2 regions of the Geobacillus sp. WSUCF1 genome follow, and region 1 is predicted to be linked to the other one. Evidence: predicted binding sites of a transcription regulator. Region 1 holds the regulator's gene; the other holds the start of a gene.

Region 1 (8,732 bases):
AAGCCATCCAAGCCGCTTCTCCCGTCAACGCCCATTTTACCCCGCACCCAAGCGAGATGCCGGGCTATGAAGACAAAGTCATCATGGCGGCCGGCACGTTCGTGCAGGGCGCGAGCATCGAGCTAACGGCAGACGGGCCGCTGCGGCCGCCATATGTCGCCTACGTGCAAGGCGGGCTGACGTATTCACACGTCAAAATCGCCATTTGTTCAGCCGTCCACCGTTTGCTTGAACAGCAGTTGATTTGTTTGTGAGAAAATGTAACGCTTCATTGACTCGTTTCTTGACATTATGGTAAAATGAAGGTATCAAAAGCGAGGAGGAATTGGCATGAGCAGCCATATTCGTCGTTCCATGCCATTGTTTCCGATTGGGATCGTGATGCAGCTGACGGATCTATCGGCCCGCCAAATCCGCTATTACGAAGAGCACGGCCTCGTCACGCCAGCGCGCACGGAAGGCAACCGGCGGCTGTTTTCGCTCAATGACATTGACCGCTTGCTGGAAATTAAAGATTTGATCGACCAAGGCGTCAACTTGGCGGGCATTAAGCAAATTTTTGCCGCGCGGGAGGAAGGACGCCACCAGCAGGCGGAGAAAGTCGAAAAAGTAGGAAAACCGAAGCTGTCGGACGAAGAACTGCGCGAAATTTTGCGGAATGAATTGCTGCAGGCCGGGCGGTTCCAGCGCGCATCGCTTCGCCAAGGAGATCTCGCTCGCTTCTTTCATTAATGACGGAACATGATTTCCGAGCCGGGGAGGAGTTTGGACATGGCAAAATATACGCGTGACGACATTCTACACATCGTCAAAGAGGAAAATGTCAAGTACATCCGCCTGCAATTCACCGATATTTTGGGCACGATCAAAAACGTCGAAATTCCGATCAGCCAGCTGGAGAAAGCGCTTAACAACAAAATTATGTTTGACGGGTCGTCGATCGAAGGATTTGTCCGCATTGAAGAGTCGGATATGTATTTGTATCCGGACTTGGATACGTTCGTCATTTTCCCGTGGACCGCAGAAAAAGGGAAAGTCGCCCGCTTTATCTGCGACATTTACAACCCGGACGGCACGCCGTTTGAAGGCTGCCCACGCTACAACTTGAAGCGGATGCTGAAAGAGATGGAGGCGCTTGGCTTCAACGCCTTTAACTTAGGAGCTGAGCCTGAATTCTTCCTTTTCAAGCTTGACGAAAAAGGACACCCGACGATGGAGCTGAACGATCGCGGCGGCTATTTCGATTTGGCGCCGACCGATCTTGGGGAAAACTGCCGGCGCGACATTGTGCTCGAGCTTGAGGAAATGGGGTTTGAAATCGAAGCGTCCCATCATGAAGTCGCCCCGGGCCAGCATGAGATCGATTTTAAATACGCCCATGCGATTAAAGCGTGCGACGACATTCAAACGTTTAAGCTCGTCGTCAAAACGATCGCCCGCAAACATGGATTGCATGCGACCTTTATGCCGAAGCCGATTTTTGGGATTAACGGTTCAGGAATGCATTGCAACCTGTCGCTGTTCCGCAACGGTGAAAACGCCTTTTTCGATCCGAACGGCGACTTGCAGTTGAGCGATACGGCACGGCAGTTTATCGCCGGTGTGCTGAAGCATGCGCCGAACTTTACGGCGGTGACGAACCCGACCGTCAACTCGTACAAGCGGCTTGTTCCAGGCTATGAAGCGCCGTGCTACGTCGCTTGGTCGGCGCGCAACCGCAGCCCGCTCATCCGCATTCCAGCTTCGCGCGGCATGAGCACGCGCATTGAGGTGCGCAGCGTTGACCCGTCGGCCAACCCATACTTGGCCATGGCGGTGCTTTTAGCCGCTGGGCTTGACGGCATTCGCAACAAGCTCACTCCTCCGGCGCCAGTGGATCGAAACATTTACGTCATGACGAAAGAAGAACGGCTCGAAGAAGGCATTGTCGATTTGCCGGCAACGCTCTATGAAGCGTTGGAAAACTTGAAGTCCGATGAAGTGATGATTCACGCGCTCGGCAAACATTTATTCGAGCATTTCGTCGAAGCGAAAGAAATCGAGTGGGATATGTATCGGACAACGGTTCATCAATGGGAATTGGACCAATATATGGAACTCTACTGATTCATAAAAAAGCTGCCCCGTTTTTTTCAGGGCAGCTTTTTTATGGGCGCAGGCCGGCACGAGTCAGTCGAACAGGCGATAGACGCCGATCACTTTGCCGAGAATCGTGCAGTCGCGGACGATGATCGGCTCAAGATGGGCGTTTTCCGGCTGCAGGCGGATGTGGTCTTTTTCCTTGAAAAACCGCTTCACCGTCGCCTCGTTGTCTTCCGTCATGGCGACGACGATGTCGCCGTTGTTGGCCGATGACTGCTGGCGGACGATGACGTAGTCGCCGTCGAGAATGCCGGCTTCGATCATGCTGTCGCCCATCACTTCAAGCATAAACAGCTGCTCCTCGCCGGCGGCGAGCCGCTTCGGCAGCGGAAAGTAGCCTTCGATGTTTTCCACCGCTGTAATCGGTTGACCGGCCGTCACCTTGCCGATGATCGGCACCGAGATGATCTCCTCTTTTTCTCTCTCCTTGGCCATATCGTTGTCCAAAATTTCAATGGCGCGCGGCTTTGTCGGGTCGCGGCGGATGTACCCTTTGCTTTCTAGGCGCGCGAGATGCCCGTGGACCGTCGAACTTGACGCCAGTCCAACCGCTTCCCCAATTTCCCGCACCGACGGAGGATAGCCTTTTGTTTTTACTTCCTGTTTAATAAACTCTAAAATTTGCTGTTGTCGTTTTGACAGTTTCGTCATGGTTTCACACCTCTCGCCACATCATTTGCCTTCATTATACCATGCGGAAGACGAAAAAACAAACATAAGTTCGAGTTTTTTATTGACACAAACAAATGTTCTTGACTATAATGAAGGAAAGCGAACAAACATTCTAGAAAGGGTGGGGAGAATGGGGAGAACGTTGCTGCACTATGTTTTGTTTTCATTTTTGTTTGCGCTCGTGTTGGCAGGGTTCGTTTACGCCAGCAGCCCGGTCGATAAAAAAGAATACGTGACGATCACGGTCGCTCCCGGCGATACGCTTTGGGGGCTGGCAAAACAGTACGAACAGGAACACCATATGCCGCCTGATGAGTTCATCCGCTGGGTCGTCGATGTCAACCATTTGCCGAGCCCGCGTCTTGCCGCCGGTGAACAAATTGTCATTCCTGTGTTAAAATCAAAGCAGGGCGGCTCGGTGGCCGTCAATCAGTGATGGAAAGAAGGGATTGGCCATGAGGGCGGTCATTTACTGCCGAGTCAGCACGGACAAAGCTGAACAGGAAACGTCGCTCGCGAGGCAACGAGATGAGCTCGAGCGACTGGCGGCCGAGTGTGGATTTGAAGTCGCTAAAGTGATCGCCGAGCAGGCGAGCGGTTATGAAGCCGACCGCGACGGCGTGTTGGAGCTGCTTTCGCTTTGCGAGGAAGGCGAGGTCGATGTGCTGCTCATTCAAGATGAAACGCGGCTTGGGCGCGGCCATGCGCGCATGGCGGTGCTGCATTGCTTGAAAAAGCAAGGGGTGAAAATATACAGCGCCAGCCACCGCGGGGAGATGCCGCTGTCGGAGGCCGATGAGATGGTGTTATCCATCATCGCGATTGTCGAGGAGTACCAAAGAAAAATACATAACGCCAAAATTAAGCGTGGCATGCAGCGAGCCATCGCCAGCGGCTACCGACCGGAGCGGAACCTAAGGCGCCGGGGCGAAAACGCCGGGCGCGATCGAATTGATCTGCCGGTTGAGGAGATCGTCCGCTTGCGCGAGCGCGGACTGACGTTTGCCGATATCGCCGCGACGATGCGAAGCTTCGGTTACGAGGCGTCCAAGGCGACCGTCCATCGGCGTTACCAGGAATATATGGACGAGCAACAAAGGCGGCGTTGATCGTGTACTGCGCCTGACCCTAAAGCGGCGAGCGGGCAAAGGAAGCCAAGATGCCATCGTTGCCATCTTCCCGGTTGATCAGATAAGATAAAACAGAGTGAGAATATGGCAGATAGGAGAAGATGATCAATGCTTGCCAAACATAAATTAGCCCGCATCAATGAACTGGCGAAAAAAGCGAAAACGGCCGGCTTGTCGGCCGAAGAGGCCTTCGAGCAAGCGAAGCTGCGCCGTGAGTACATTCAAGCGTTCCGCAAGGCGATGACCGATATGCTCCATACAGTGACCGTCATTGACCCGAACGGCAACGACGTGACGCCGAAAAAATTAAAGGAAAGCCAGCGGCGGCGCTTCCATTAAACGGTCGAAAGAGGGGTGGCTCGGAAAATAACGTTGTACAAGCCGATCGATTTTCTATATGATAGTAAATGACACCATGTTGATGAAAGGGAGGAAGACGATGGCGCATTCAATCGAGGAGTTGGCGATTACGACGATTCGAACGCTGTCGATTGACGCGATCGAAAAAGCGAAATCCGGGCACCCGGGCATGCCGATGGGCGCGGCGCCGATGGCGTACACGCTTTGGACGAAATTTATGAATCATAACCCGGCGAATCCAAACTGGTTCAACCGCGACCGGTTTGTCTTGTCAGCCGGGCACGGGTCGATGTTATTGTACAGCTTGCTTCATTTAAGCGGCTACGACGTATCGATGGATGATTTGAAACAATTCCGTCAATGGGGAAGCAAAACGCCGGGCCATCCGGAATACGGCCATACGCCGGGCGTGGAAGCGACGACGGGACCGCTTGGCCAAGGGATCGCGATGGCGGTCGGCATGGCGATGGCGGAGCGGCATTTGGCCGCTACATACAACCGCGACGGGTTTGAGATTATCAATCATTATACGTACGCCATTTGCGGCGATGGCGATTTGATGGAAGGAGTGGCGAGCGAAGCGGCGTCACTCGCCGGCCACTTGAAGCTCGGCCGTCTGATCGTCCTGTATGACTCGAACGACATTTCGCTGGACGGGGAGCTCAACCTGTCGTTCTCGGAAAACGTCGCCCAACGTTTCCAAGCGTACGGTTGGCAATATTTGCGCGTTGAGGACGGCAACAATATTGAAGAAATCGCCAAAGCGCTCGAGGAGGCGCGGGCGGACCTCAGCCGGCCGACGCTCATTGAAGTCAAAACGACGATTGGCTACGGCGCGCCAAATAAAGCGGGCACGTCCGGCGTCCACGGCGCTCCGCTCGGCGCCCAAGAGGCGAAGCTGACGAAAGAGGCGTATCGTTGGACATTTGCGGAAGATTTTTACGTGCCAGAAGAAGTGTACGCCCACTTCCGTGCGACGGTGCAAGAGCCGGGAGCGAAAAAAGAGGCGGAATGGAATGAGCAGCTCGCCGCCTATGAACAGGCCCATCCGGAACTGGCCGCCCAATTGAAGCGAGCGATCGAAGGCAAACTGCCAGATGGATGGGAAGCTTCTTTGCCGGTATACGAAGCAGGCAAAAGCCTGGCGACCCGCTCATCGTCCGGGGACGTGATCAACGCCATCGCCAAAGCGGTGCCGCAATTGTTTGGCGGTTCGGCGGACTTGGCAAGCTCGAATAAAACGCTCATCAAAGGCGGCGGCAACTTCTTGCCGGACAGCTACGAAGGGCGCAACATTTGGTTTGGCGTGCGCGAGTTTGCCATGGGGGCGGCGCTCAATGGCATGGCGCTTCACGGCGGATTGAAAGTGTTCGGCGGCACGTTCTTCGTGTTCTCTGACTATTTGCGTCCGGCGATCCGCTTGGCGGCGCTGATGGGCTTGCCGGTCATCTACGTCTTGACGCACGACAGCATCGCCGTCGGCGAAGACGGCCCGACGCACGAGCCGATCGAACATCTCGCTTCGCTTCGGGCGATGCCGAACTTGTCGGTCATCCGTCCGGCTGACGCAAACGAAACGGCGGCCGCATGGCGGCTGGCGCTCGAATCGACGGACAAGCCGACTGCGCTCGTCTTGACGCGTCAAGATGTGCCGACGTTGGCGGCAACAGCTGAGTTGGCGTATGAAGGCGTGAAAAAAGGTGCGTACGTCGTTTCACCGGCGAAAAACGGTGCTCCGGAGGCGCTGTTGTTGGCGACTGGCTCGGAAGTCGGTCTGGCCGTCAAAGCGCAAGAAGCGCTTGCCGCTGAGGGCATCCATGTCTCCGTCATCAGCATGCCATCGTGGGACCGCTTCGAAGCGCAGCCAAAATCGTACCGCGATGAAGTGCTTCCGCCGGCCGTGACGAAGCGGCTCGCCATTGAAATGGGCGCGTCGCTCGGTTGGGAGCGCTACGTCGGCGCCGAGGGCGACATTTTGGCCATCGACCGATTCGGTGCTTCCGCTCCGGGAGAGAAAATCATGGCCGAGTATGGCTTTACGGTTGACAACGTCGTCCGCCGCACAAAAGCGCTGCTCGGCAAGTAACCGGAAAAGCTGCCCTTGCGTTGTTGCAGGGGCAGCTTGTTTTTGTGAAAGATGGCTGCGCTTTGGTCAAGTATTTTCGGGGTTGAATCGAGGACAAAGGCTTGTTTGTTGGCCTGTTTGCGGCCGCATGGCCATCGCAAACAAAAATCGACAATGTTAGTGAAAAAACTTGCCGTTAATAGACATATTTTTCCCCTTTCATTTTCTATAATAGAAAATAGATTGAACAGAAATGGGGGATGGGGCATGGTCCGCTATTGGATTTATTTGTTGAATGACGATGTGGCGTCGCATTACCGCCATCGGGCAGAAAAAATTGTCGAACTGCTTCGTGAGCATCAATACGCGAAAGCGCCGCTGAAGGCGATTTGCCGCAAGCAAGTCGAATTTATCACCGAACGGCTGTCATTTTCGCGCCTGGAACTTGGCTTAAAGCAATATTTTGCCGGCCGCGTCGGCAAAAATTTGGAGCGCAATATGTTTGTTTTGCAAAACGATTCCGGCGAAGCGTTGCTTGTCGTGCAAAAGCGCCGCTTGCTTCTTGTCGCTGACAGCGCGCCGCTTGCCGCGGACATCGGACGGGCGCTCGCTCGGATTTCGCCGACGTTTTTGGCGGTCGACGCCGATTTTGTCGATTACTACTGGCTGTCTGCGCCTCGACAAGGAAGAAAATTTGCGTAATGAAAAGATTTTTGCCGCGAAATATTGTCTAATGACGCATCGTTTAGTACACTGTTAGGGAGACAACAAGAAGGAGGAAAATCGCTGTTATGTGGGGTACGATTCTCGTTGGCGTGCTGGCGCTCATCGCCGGGGTGGCGATCGGATTTTTCGTCGCCCGCAAAACGATGATCAATTATTTGAAGAAAAACCCGCCGATCAATGAACAAATGATTCGCATGATGATGATGCAAATGGGAATGACGCCATCCCAGAAGAAAATCAATCAGATGATGAAAATGATGAACAATCAACTGAAATAAGCGAAACGGACACTCGATCGAGAGTGTCTTTTTATTTTGCCAAAATGTTCTTTCAAAATTTTTCTAGTTTTGTTACAATAATATGGCGATTGTTCGTCAGCCAAATGAAAGGAGGGCGGGCCTTATGCGCGTGTTTCGCGATTTGTTTTGGTTTTTCCGTCAAGAAAAGAAGGCGTATATCACCGGCATTTTCGTGCTTGTCATCGTGGCGTTTTTGGAGACAGTCCCGCCGAAAGTGATCGGCTTGTTGGTCGATCATGTGAAAAACGGCACGATGACAAAAGAAGTGCTCATCCGCTGGATCGCCGTCCTCGCCGCCGTTGCGGCGGCGCTTTACGGGCTCCGCTACGCTTGGCGCATTTTCATTTTCGGTTCGGCGGTCAAGCTTGCCCGCCAGCTGCGCAACGAGCTGTATCAGCATTTTACGAACATGTCGCCGTCGTTTTACCAGCGGAAGCGGATCGGCGATTTAATGGCCCATGCGACCAACGATTTGCAAGCGATTCAGCAGACGGCCGGAAGCGGCATTTTGACGCTTGTTGACTCGGTGACGCTTGGCGGGTTTGTGTTGGCAACGATGGCGTTTTCGATCAGCTGGAAGCTGACGCTCATCAGCCTATTGCCGATGCCCGTGATGGCGGCGGCGACGAGCCGCTATGGGACGATGCTCCATCGTCGGTTTTTAACGGCGCAAGCGGCGTTTTCGTCGCTGAACGACAAGGTGCAGGAAAGCGTCAACGGCATCCGCGTCATCAAGGCGTTCGGCTATGAGGAACACGATGTCGAGGCGTTTCGCCGTCAATCGGAAGACGTCGTGGCGAAAAACGTTGCCGTCGCCAAAATTGACGCCTTGTTTGATCCGACGATCGGGCTGCTTGTTGGGCTGTCATTTTTTCTCGCTGTGGCGTTTGGCAGCCAAATGGTTTTGGCGGGCGAATTGACGATCGGCGAGCTTGTGTCGTTTACGACCTACCTTGGCCTGCTTATTTGGCCGATGTTGGCGTTCGGCTGGCTGTTTAACATTGTTGAGCGAGGGCGCGCTTCGTACGACCGGGTGCGGGCGCTGTTGGCTGAACAAGATGAAATCAACGAACGTCCGGATGCCCTTCACATCGCTCCGCAAGGCGACATTGAGTATGATGTTCGTCAATTTGCCTATCCGGGCGAGGCGAAGCCGGCGCTTCGGGGCATTCGTTTTCAGCTCAAGCGTGGGGCGACGCTTGGCGTCGTCGGCAAAACGGGGGCGGGAAAAACGACGTTGCTTCGCCTGCTGCTGCGCGAGTTTGACGGCTATGACGGCGAGATTCGCTTCGGCGGCCGCGACATCCGCGATTATACGCTTTTCGCGCTCCGTTCGGC
Region 2 (8,732 bases), on a different contig from region 1:
CTAAAGAGAAACTGGCGTTTCACATTGACGCCGCGAAGCGCCATTTGCAGCAAGCCAAAATCGATGACGCGGTGCTGGCCTACATTTGCGAGCTTGTCGCGGTCCGCGACCACTGATGCGGGGCGGCCGCCTCTTGTTCCCGTTGTTCGCTTTCCTTCGGGGCGGAGGCGGCCTTGTTTTTTTGGTTGTTTTCCGCCGGGCGGCCGCCGCAAGTTCTATAGATACACCACAAAACGCGTCCTAGTGGTGACGGGCTGCGTTGGCGGGAAAAGTCGATTTTTCGCGCCGGATCATGTATAATAATACTACCTGTACGAGGAGAAACGGCTCGGAGAACGACAGAATGAAAGCGAGTGATCTTTGTTGGACTTGACAAAAATTGACCATCCGCGCGTTGTCAAAAACATGTCCATTCCTGAGCTGAAACGGTTAAGCGCCGAGATTCGGCGGTTTTTAATTGAGAAGTTGTCGAAAACAGGCGGACATATCGGCCCGAACTTAGGGGTCGTCGAGCTGACGATCGCCCTCCACCGCGAATTCGACAGCCCAAAAGACAAGCTCATTTGGGATGTCGGACACCAGTCATACGTGCATAAAATTTTGACCGGACGCGCCGCCGCGTTCGACACGCTCCGCCAATACAAAGGGCTGTCCGGATTCCCGAAACGGAGCGAAAGCGAGCATGACGTGTGGGAAACGGGCCATAGCTCGACGTCGCTGTCGGCGGCGATGGGAATGGCGATCGCCCGTGATTTGAAAGGGACGGATGAATACATCGTGCCGATCATCGGCGACGGGGCGCTCACCGGCGGCATGGCGCTTGAGGCGCTCAACCATATCGGGCATGAGAAAACGGATATGATTGTCATCTTAAACGACAATGAAATGTCGATCGCCCCGAACGTCGGCGCGTTGCACAACATCCTCGGTCGGTTGCGCACCGCAGGCAAATACCAGTGGGTGAAAGATGAACTGGAGCTGCTGCTCAAGCGCATCCCAGCGGTCGGCGGCAAGCTGGCGGCGACGGCCGAGCGGCTGAAAGACAGCTTGAAATATTTGCTTGTCTCCGGCGTGTTTTTCGAAGAGCTCGGGTTTACGTATTTAGGCCCGGTCGACGGCCACGATTTTGAGGATTTGCTTGAGAACTTGCGCTATGCGAAGAAGATGAAAGGCCCCGTGCTTGTCCATGTCATCACGAAGAAGGGAAAAGGGTACAGTCCGGCGGAAAACGACAAAGTCGGCACATGGCACGGCACAGGGCCGTACAAAATCGAAACCGGCGCTTTTGTCAAAACGAAAGAGGCAGGTCCGTCATGGAGCGCGCTTGTCAGCGAAACCGTGCGCCGGCTCGCCCGCACCGACCCGCGCATCGTCGCGATTACGCCGGCGATGCCGGTCGGCTCGAAGCTGGAAGGGTTCGCAAGCGAGTTCCCCGATCGGATGTTTGATGTTGGCATCGCCGAGCAGCATGCGACAACGCTTGCGGCTGGATTGGCGACGCAAGGGATGAAACCGTTTTTGGCCATTTATTCGACATTTTTGCAGCGCGCCTATGACCAAGTCGTCCATGATGTATGCCGGCAAAACTTAAATGTCTTTTTCGCCATTGACCGTGCTGGGTTGGTCGGGGCGGACGGCGAAACGCACCAAGGGGTGTTTGACATCGCCTTTTTGCGCCATGTGCCGAACTTGGTGTTGATGATGCCAAAAGACGAAAACGAAGGACAGCACATGGTGTACACCGCCATCCGCTACGACGACGGGCCAATCGCCATGCGTTTCCCGCGCGGCAACGGGCTTGGCGTACCGCTTGATGAGGAGCTGAAAGAAATCCCAATCGGCACGTGGGAAGTGTTGCGCGACGGCTGCGATGCGGCGATTTTGACGTTTGGCACGACGATTTCGATGGCGCTTAAGGCGGCCGACGAGCTGGCGAAAGACGGCATATCGGTGAAAGTCGTCAACGCTCGCTTTTTGAAGCCGATGGACGTGGCGATGCTTCACGAACTGCTTGAGAGCCGCCTGCCGATCTTAACGGTCGAAGAGGCGGTGCTGCAAGGCGGCTTTGGCAGTGCTGTGTTGGAGTTTGCTCATGATCATGGTTATCACGGAGCGGTCATCGAACGGATGGGCATCCCGGACCGCTTTATCGAACATGGAAGCGTCAGCGAGCTGCTCAATGAAATCGGGCTGACGTCGACCCATATCATCGACCGCATCAAAACGATGGTGCCAAGAAAACAGAAAAGGGCTTGAGACATGAAAGGAAAAAAAAGAACGGCTCGATGTGCTGCTTGTCGAACGAGGGCTGGCGGAAACGCGAGAAAAGGCGAAGCGGGCGATCATGGCCGGGCTTGTCTATTCAAACGACGTTCGACTCGATAAGCCCGGGGAAAAAGTGCCGGTTGACATTCCGCTTGAGGTGAAAGGCAACCCGCTTCCGTACGTCAGCCGCGGTGGGTTGAAACTGGAAAAAGCGTTGCGCGAGTTTCATATTCGCGTGGAAAATAAAATTGTTCTTGACATCGGCGCGTCGACCGGCGGTTTCACCGACTGCGCCTTGCAGCATGGGGCGAAGCTGACGTATGCCGTCGATGTCGGCTACAACCAGCTTGCTTGGAAGCTGCGTCAAGACGAGCGCGTCGTTGTGATGGAGCGGACGAACTTCCGCTACGTGACGCCGGATCAGTTTACGAAAGGGCTGCCGGAAGTAGCTGTCATCGATGTCTCGTTTATTTCGCTGCGGCTCATTTTGCCGGTCGTCAAGACGGTCATGGTGCCGGGCGGCGATGTGATTGCGCTCGTCAAGCCGCAGTTTGAAGCCGGCAGGGAAAAGGTCGGCAAAAAGGGGATTGTTCGCGACCCGAACATTCACGAGGAAGTGCTCGAATCGATCATTCAATTCGCCTGTGCGGAAGGGTTCGATGTTCTTCATTTAACGTATTCACCGATTACCGGCGGCGATGGCAACATTGAGTTTTTGCTTCACGCCGTTTATTCGGGAGAAAATCGCAAAGGGGAAAACCGTCTGACGATGCCGATCGCACATATCGTACGTGAGGCGCACGCCCATCTACGTGGCGACAGGACAGAGGGGCATGGCGAATAGAGGCGGGAAACAACAGCGTGGCATTTTGCAAGCAAAGAGGTGGCGCAGTGTGAACAAAGGGCAAAGGCATATTAAAATTCGCGAAATCATTATGAACCATGACATTGAAACGCAAGACGAGCTTGTCGACCGGCTGAGAGAAGCTGGCTTTAACGTCACCCAAGCGACTGTCTCGCGCGACATTAAAGAAATGCAGCTCGTCAAAGTGCCGATGGCCAACGGACGCTACAAGTACAGCCTTCCGTCCGACCAGCGCTTCAATCCGCTGCAAAAGCTGAAGCGGGCGCTTGTTGATGTGTTTGTGAAGCTTGACGGAACGGGCAACTTGCTTGTGTTGCGGACGTTGCCGGGCAACGCCCATGCCGTCGGCGTCTTGCTCGACAATTTGGATTGGAACGAAATCGTCGGTACGATTTGCGGCGACGATACGTGCCTGATCATTTGCCGGACGCCGAAAGATGCGGAAAAAGTGTCCGACCAGCTGTTGTCCATGCTCTAGGCGAGGACCGGCCCAGCTCCCATTCTGCGTTCAAGGACGGAACGACAGGGCGGTCCTCGTTTGCAAATCCGAACATACGTGCTATAATCAAAAGTGGAATCAATCGGACAGGCAAGGAGTGGTGAAATGCTCGCCGAGCTGTCGATTAAAAATTTCGCCATTATCGAGTCGCTCTCGTTGTCGTTCGACAAAGGGCTGACGGTGTTAACCGGCGAAACGGGAGCCGGCAAATCGATCATCATCGACGCGATTCATTTGTTGATCGGCGGACGCGGCTCCGCTGAATTTGTCCGCTTTGGGGCGGAAAAGGCGGAAATCGAAGGGCTGTTTTTGCTTGATGATGACCGCCATCCATGCTGGCAAAAATGCGCAGACGTTGGCATCGACGCCAGCGACGGCATGATCGTGTTGCGCCGCGATATTTTCGCCAACGGCAAAAGCGTCTGCCGCATTAACGGCAAGCTCGTCACGACGGCGGTGCTGCGCGACATCGGGGCGACGCTTGTGGATATTCACGGCCAGCATGAACATCAAGAACTGATGGATCCGTCCCGCCATCTGCCGCTTTTAGACGAGTTCGGCGGCCTAGAGGCAGCAGAGGCGCTTGCTCGCTACCGCGCCGTCTACGAGCGGTATGAGGAGCTCGGAAAAAAATTGAAAAAGCTGAGCGAAAATGAACAGCAAATGGCGCACCGGCTTGATTTGTTGACGTTTCAGTTGCGCGAAATCGAACAGGCGGCGCTCGAGCCGGGCGAGGACGAGCGGCTGATGGAGGAAAAAGTTCGCATCGTCAATTTTCAAAAAATTTATACCGCGCTGCAGAAAAGTTATGAGGCCCTCTCCGGAGAGGGACGCGGACTTGATTCGATCGGGGAGGCGATGCGCCATCTCGATGACGTCGCAGGCATGGATGCAGCGCTCAAAGATGCGCATGAAACGACGTCGAACTGCTACTATTTGCTCGAGGAAGTCATGTACAAGCTGCGCGATCAAATTGAGGAGATGGAGTACGACCCAGAGCGGCTCGATGCCATTGAAAGCCGTCTCGCGGAAATCGGGCAGCTCAAACGAAAATACGGGGCGACGATCGCCGATATTTTGCACTATGCCGAGACGATCGCCGAGGAAATCGAGACAATCGAAAATCGCGAAACGCATGTGCATGAGCTTAAGCAGCAGCTCGCTCTGGTGACGGACGAGTTGCTTACGGAGGCGAAAAACGTCACCGCTGTTCGGCAAACATATGCCCAGCGCCTGATTGAGCGCATTCATCAAGAACTGAAAGACTTGTACATGGACAAAACGAAATTTGACATCGTATTTGCCAAGCGCGAAGGATCGCTTGACGCCCCCTTGGTCGACGGCGTGCCGGTTAGGTTCCAAGAAGACGGCATCGATGTCGTCGAGTTTTACATTTCGACGAACGTCGGCGAGCCGTTAAAACCGCTCGTCAAAGTCGCTTCCGGCGGCGAGCTGTCGCGCATTATGCTGGCGTTGAAAACGATTTTTTCCAAACATCAAGGAGTGACGTCGATTGTTTTTGATGAGGTCGACACCGGTGTCAGCGGACGCGTCGCCCAGGCGATGGCGGAAAAAATTTACCACATCGCCAGCCAGTCGCAAGTGCTTTGCATTTCCCATCTGCCGCAAGTCGCTGCGATGGCGGACACGCACTTGTTGATCGCCAAAGAGACGGATGGGGAACGGACGAAAACAGTCGTGAGGAAGCTCAATGAGGAGGAGAAAGTGAAAGAAATCGGGCGGATGATTTCCGGCGTCGAGATGACGGAATTGACGAAACGGCATGCCAAAGAGCTGTTGGAACTGGCGGCGAAAATGAAACATTGATTCCTGTTTCCCCTGTTCGTCGAGGGGAGGTGCATCCCTCTCAAAGCGGGCCGATTCCGCCTGCCTGTTCTCACTTGGCGCTCGCTTTCCTTAAGAGAACTACGGTGTTTCATAAAGATAAGCAAAAAGCCGCGCGGCTGTCCGGATGCAAGTCCATCCAATTCCGGGCAGCTTTTTTATCGGCAGGGCGATTATATTTTCCCCGGTTCAGGCAAAATTAAAACTGTAACCGTTTTGGCATGGTGTAGGCGGGAGCGAGGAGAGTGGACGACATTGAATAAAGAAACGGCGCGAAAAGTCGCAGGAGTGCTTCTCCTTGGTATATTGACGGCCATCGCTTTTTCCAAACCGATGAAGGAATATTGGCAAATTCCGAAGCAGCTTGTCCTGTTTGAAGGCGATGCGGTTGAATTTCCTGCCGCTTCCCTTCCCGTACAAGCGGCCGTCAATGACCGAAACGCTCCCGAAACGCTCAATATTGAGCGAAAAAACGGTTCTCTGTCTGTAAAGGCGAAACGCCGCGGACATGAAACGATGGTGTTGCAGGTTGCCGGAATGCCGATCAAGCAAGTGGATGTCAACGTGCTGCCGACGCTCAAAGTCATTCCCGGCGGACAATCGATCGGCGTCAAGCTCAATACCGTCGGCGTTCTTGTCGTCGGTTACCACCTTGTCGAAACCGAAAACGGGAAAAAATCGCCGGGAGAGGCAGCCGGCATTCAAGTCGGCGACATCATTATCGGCATTAACGGCCAAAAAATCGAAAACATGAGCGACCTCTCCCCTTTCATCGAGGAGGCCGGCAAAACGGGAAAACCGCTTCATCTAAAAATTCTGCGCGATCAGCACTCCATGACGGTGAAGCTCGTTCCGCTGAGAGACAGGCATGACGATGTGTACCGCATCGGCCTGTACATTCGCGATTCGGCCGCCGGCATCGGGACGATGACATTTTACGACCCCAAATCAAAAACATATGGCGCACTTGGCCATGTCATCTCTGACATGGATACGAAAAAGCCGATTGTCGTGCAAAACGGGCAAATTATGCGCTCGACCGTTACATCGATCGAAAAAGGGACGAGCGGCAATCCAGGTGAAAAATTAGCCCGCTTTTCCGACGGCGAAGAAGTGATCGGCACGATCACCACCAACAGCCCGTTTGGCATTTTTGGCAAGCTTACAAAGCCACTGCCGAACGGTCCGTTCACAAAACCGATCCCGGTTGCCTTGGCGAACCAAGTGAAAGAAGGACCGGCAAAAATATTGACAGTGGTGGAAAACGACAAAGTCGAGCAGTTTGACGTGGAAATTGTCAGCACCATTCCGCAGAAATTTCCGGCGACCAAAGGCCTCGTGATTCGCGTCACGGACCCGCGCTTGTTAAAGAAAACAGGGGGCATCGTCCAAGGGATGAGCGGCAGTCCGATCATTCAGGATGGAAAACTCGTCGGCGCAGTGACGCACGTTTTCGTGAACGATCCGACATCCGGCTATGGCGTCCACATTGAGTGGATGCTGCAAGAGGCAGGCATCGATCTATACGGCAAACAAAAGAAAGCGAGCTGACAAAGTCGGCTCGCTTTTTCCCGGCAGCCAACATTCGATTCTTGCGTATATTTGGTGAAATGACGAGTGATGATTTGGTCACCATTCATCTCTTCCTGATCATCCCAAGGCCAATGTTTCGAAATGCTGTGAGCGGCTTGATTGATCCCGCCATATTGGTTAGGCTGCCATTAAAAATTTTTCAAAAAAGGCGGCAAAAATTTTGCCGGTTTGGCATAGATATTTGGTGAAACATCCGTTAAAATGAAATTTGTAAAGATTTTTCGACAAACGCATCGCTGGTGAAAACGAATATTGTCTAATGAGCTCGTTTTTTGTTATAATTTTTATTTTTTGAAAAATAAAAGGATTTTTTGCTGCTGTTGTCGAATGTACGTTAACGGAATGTTACATAGCAAGAAAAAGTGGGGGAGGACGATCGTTTTGAGCATTAAGGTGTGCATTGCCGATGATAACCGCGAATTGGTGACATTGCTTGACGAATATATCTCGAGTCAGCCGGACATGGAGGTGATTGGCACGGCGTATAACGGCCAAGACTGCCTTCATATGCTCGAGGAAAAGCGGCCGGATATTTTGCTTCTGGACATCATTATGCCGCACTTGGATGGGTTGGCTGTGCTTGAGAAAGTCCGCGCAGGTTGTGAGCATCAGCCGAGCGTCATTATGCTGACGGCGTTCGGCCAGGAGGATGTCACGAAAAAGGCAGTGGAACTCGGCGCTTCCTACTTCATTTTAAAACCGTTCGACATGGAGAATTTGGTCCATCACATTCGGCAGATTCATGGCAAAACGGCGCCGATGGTCAGAAAAACCGGCTCTGCCTACCAGGCGCGCGACAACAAACCGAAAAATTTGGATGCGAGCATTACGAGCATCATCCATGAAATCGGCGTCCCGGCGCATATTAAAGGCTATCTGTACTTGCGCGAAGCGATCGCGATGGTGTACCACGACATCGAACTGCTCGGCTCCATCACGAAAGTGCTCTATCCGGACATCGCGAAAAAATACAACACGACCGCCAGCCGCGTCGAGCGCGCCATTCGCCATGCGATCGAAGTCGCTTGGAGCCGCGGCAACCTCGAATCGATTTCCTCGCTGTTCGGCTATACGGTGAGCGTCTCGAAGGCAAAGCCGACAAACTCGGAATTCATCGCCATGGTGGCCGATAAGCTCCGGCTTGAGCATAAGGCATCGTAACGGAAAACGAATGATAGCCAAAGCAGCAAGACGCTCCGCAATCGGGGGCGTCTTTTTTGCCGTTTGGCGGCTTGCTGGAACGAAAAAAGGGGGAACGTGGCTTGCGCCGGTGTGGTGTACAGAGGCGGCTTTACCGCCAAGGGCCAGACGGTTAAGACGGGTCGTTTTCTTTTTCTTTTTTCTCCAATTCCAGCAGCTTGTTCACCAAAATGTGCGGCGGCATATGCATGATCTGCTCGATCGGCACGCCGAGCGCTTTGGCCAGCTTTTGCGCTGTTTCCAGCGAAATTTTCAACGGCTGCATCATCTCACCTCGTTTGTTCATAGTATTACTTTTAGTATAACGAACGACCGCCGGTTTCGGCCAGCTCGTTGGCTGAACGGCGAATAAAGGCGAAAGGAAGAAGGCAGAATGACATTGATTTTTGCCCACCGCGGGGCGGCGGGGACGCACCCGGAAAATACGATGGCGGCGTTTATCGAGGCGGAAAAAGCGGGAGCGGA

Evidence for each region. Region 1 encodes LexA, which represses DNA repair genes until DNA is damaged. Its sites were predicted from a motif close to CGAACATATGTTCG; they were not measured.
Region 2: a site for LexA is predicted at 3,678-3,691, ahead of recN (DNA repair protein RecN). Genes of this name have one in related genera too.

Annotation. Positions count from the first base shown of each region.
Region 1 is NZ_ATCO01000132.1:17,557-26,288, forward strand. Features, by position in the region: gene I656_RS03890 (methionine gamma-lyase family protein) at 1-254, shown strand, start outside; gene I656_RS03885 (MerR family transcriptional regulator) at 331-732, shown strand; gene glnA (type I glutamate--ammonia ligase) at 772-2,106, shown strand; gene lexA (transcriptional repressor LexA) at 2,170-2,793, opposite strand; gene yneA (cell division suppressor protein YneA) at 2,945-3,250, shown strand; gene I656_RS03870 (recombinase family protein) at 3,270-3,923, shown strand; gene I656_RS03865 (DUF896 domain-containing protein) at 4,053-4,283, shown strand; gene tkt (transketolase) at 4,384-6,390, shown strand; gene sirA (sporulation inhibitor of replication protein SirA) at 6,637-7,071, shown strand; gene I656_RS03855 (YneF family protein) at 7,161-7,373, shown strand; gene I656_RS03850 (ABC transporter transmembrane domain-containing protein) at 7,498-8,732, shown strand, end outside.
Region 2 is NZ_ATCO01000028.1:20,220-28,951, reverse strand. Features, by position in the region: gene I656_RS12165 (polyprenyl synthetase family protein) at 1-116, shown strand, start outside; gene dxs (1-deoxy-D-xylulose-5-phosphate synthase) at 364-2,256, shown strand; gene I656_RS12175 (TlyA family RNA methyltransferase) at 2,288-3,109, shown strand; gene ahrC (transcriptional regulator AhrC/ArgR) at 3,159-3,608, shown strand; gene recN (DNA repair protein RecN) at 3,735-5,456, shown strand; gene spoIVB (SpoIVB peptidase) at 5,730-7,025, shown strand; gene spo0A (sporulation transcription factor Spo0A) at 7,410-8,228, shown strand; gene I656_RS17660 (YycC family protein) at 8,380-8,532, opposite strand; gene I656_RS12200 (glycerophosphodiester phosphodiesterase) at 8,641-8,732, shown strand, end outside.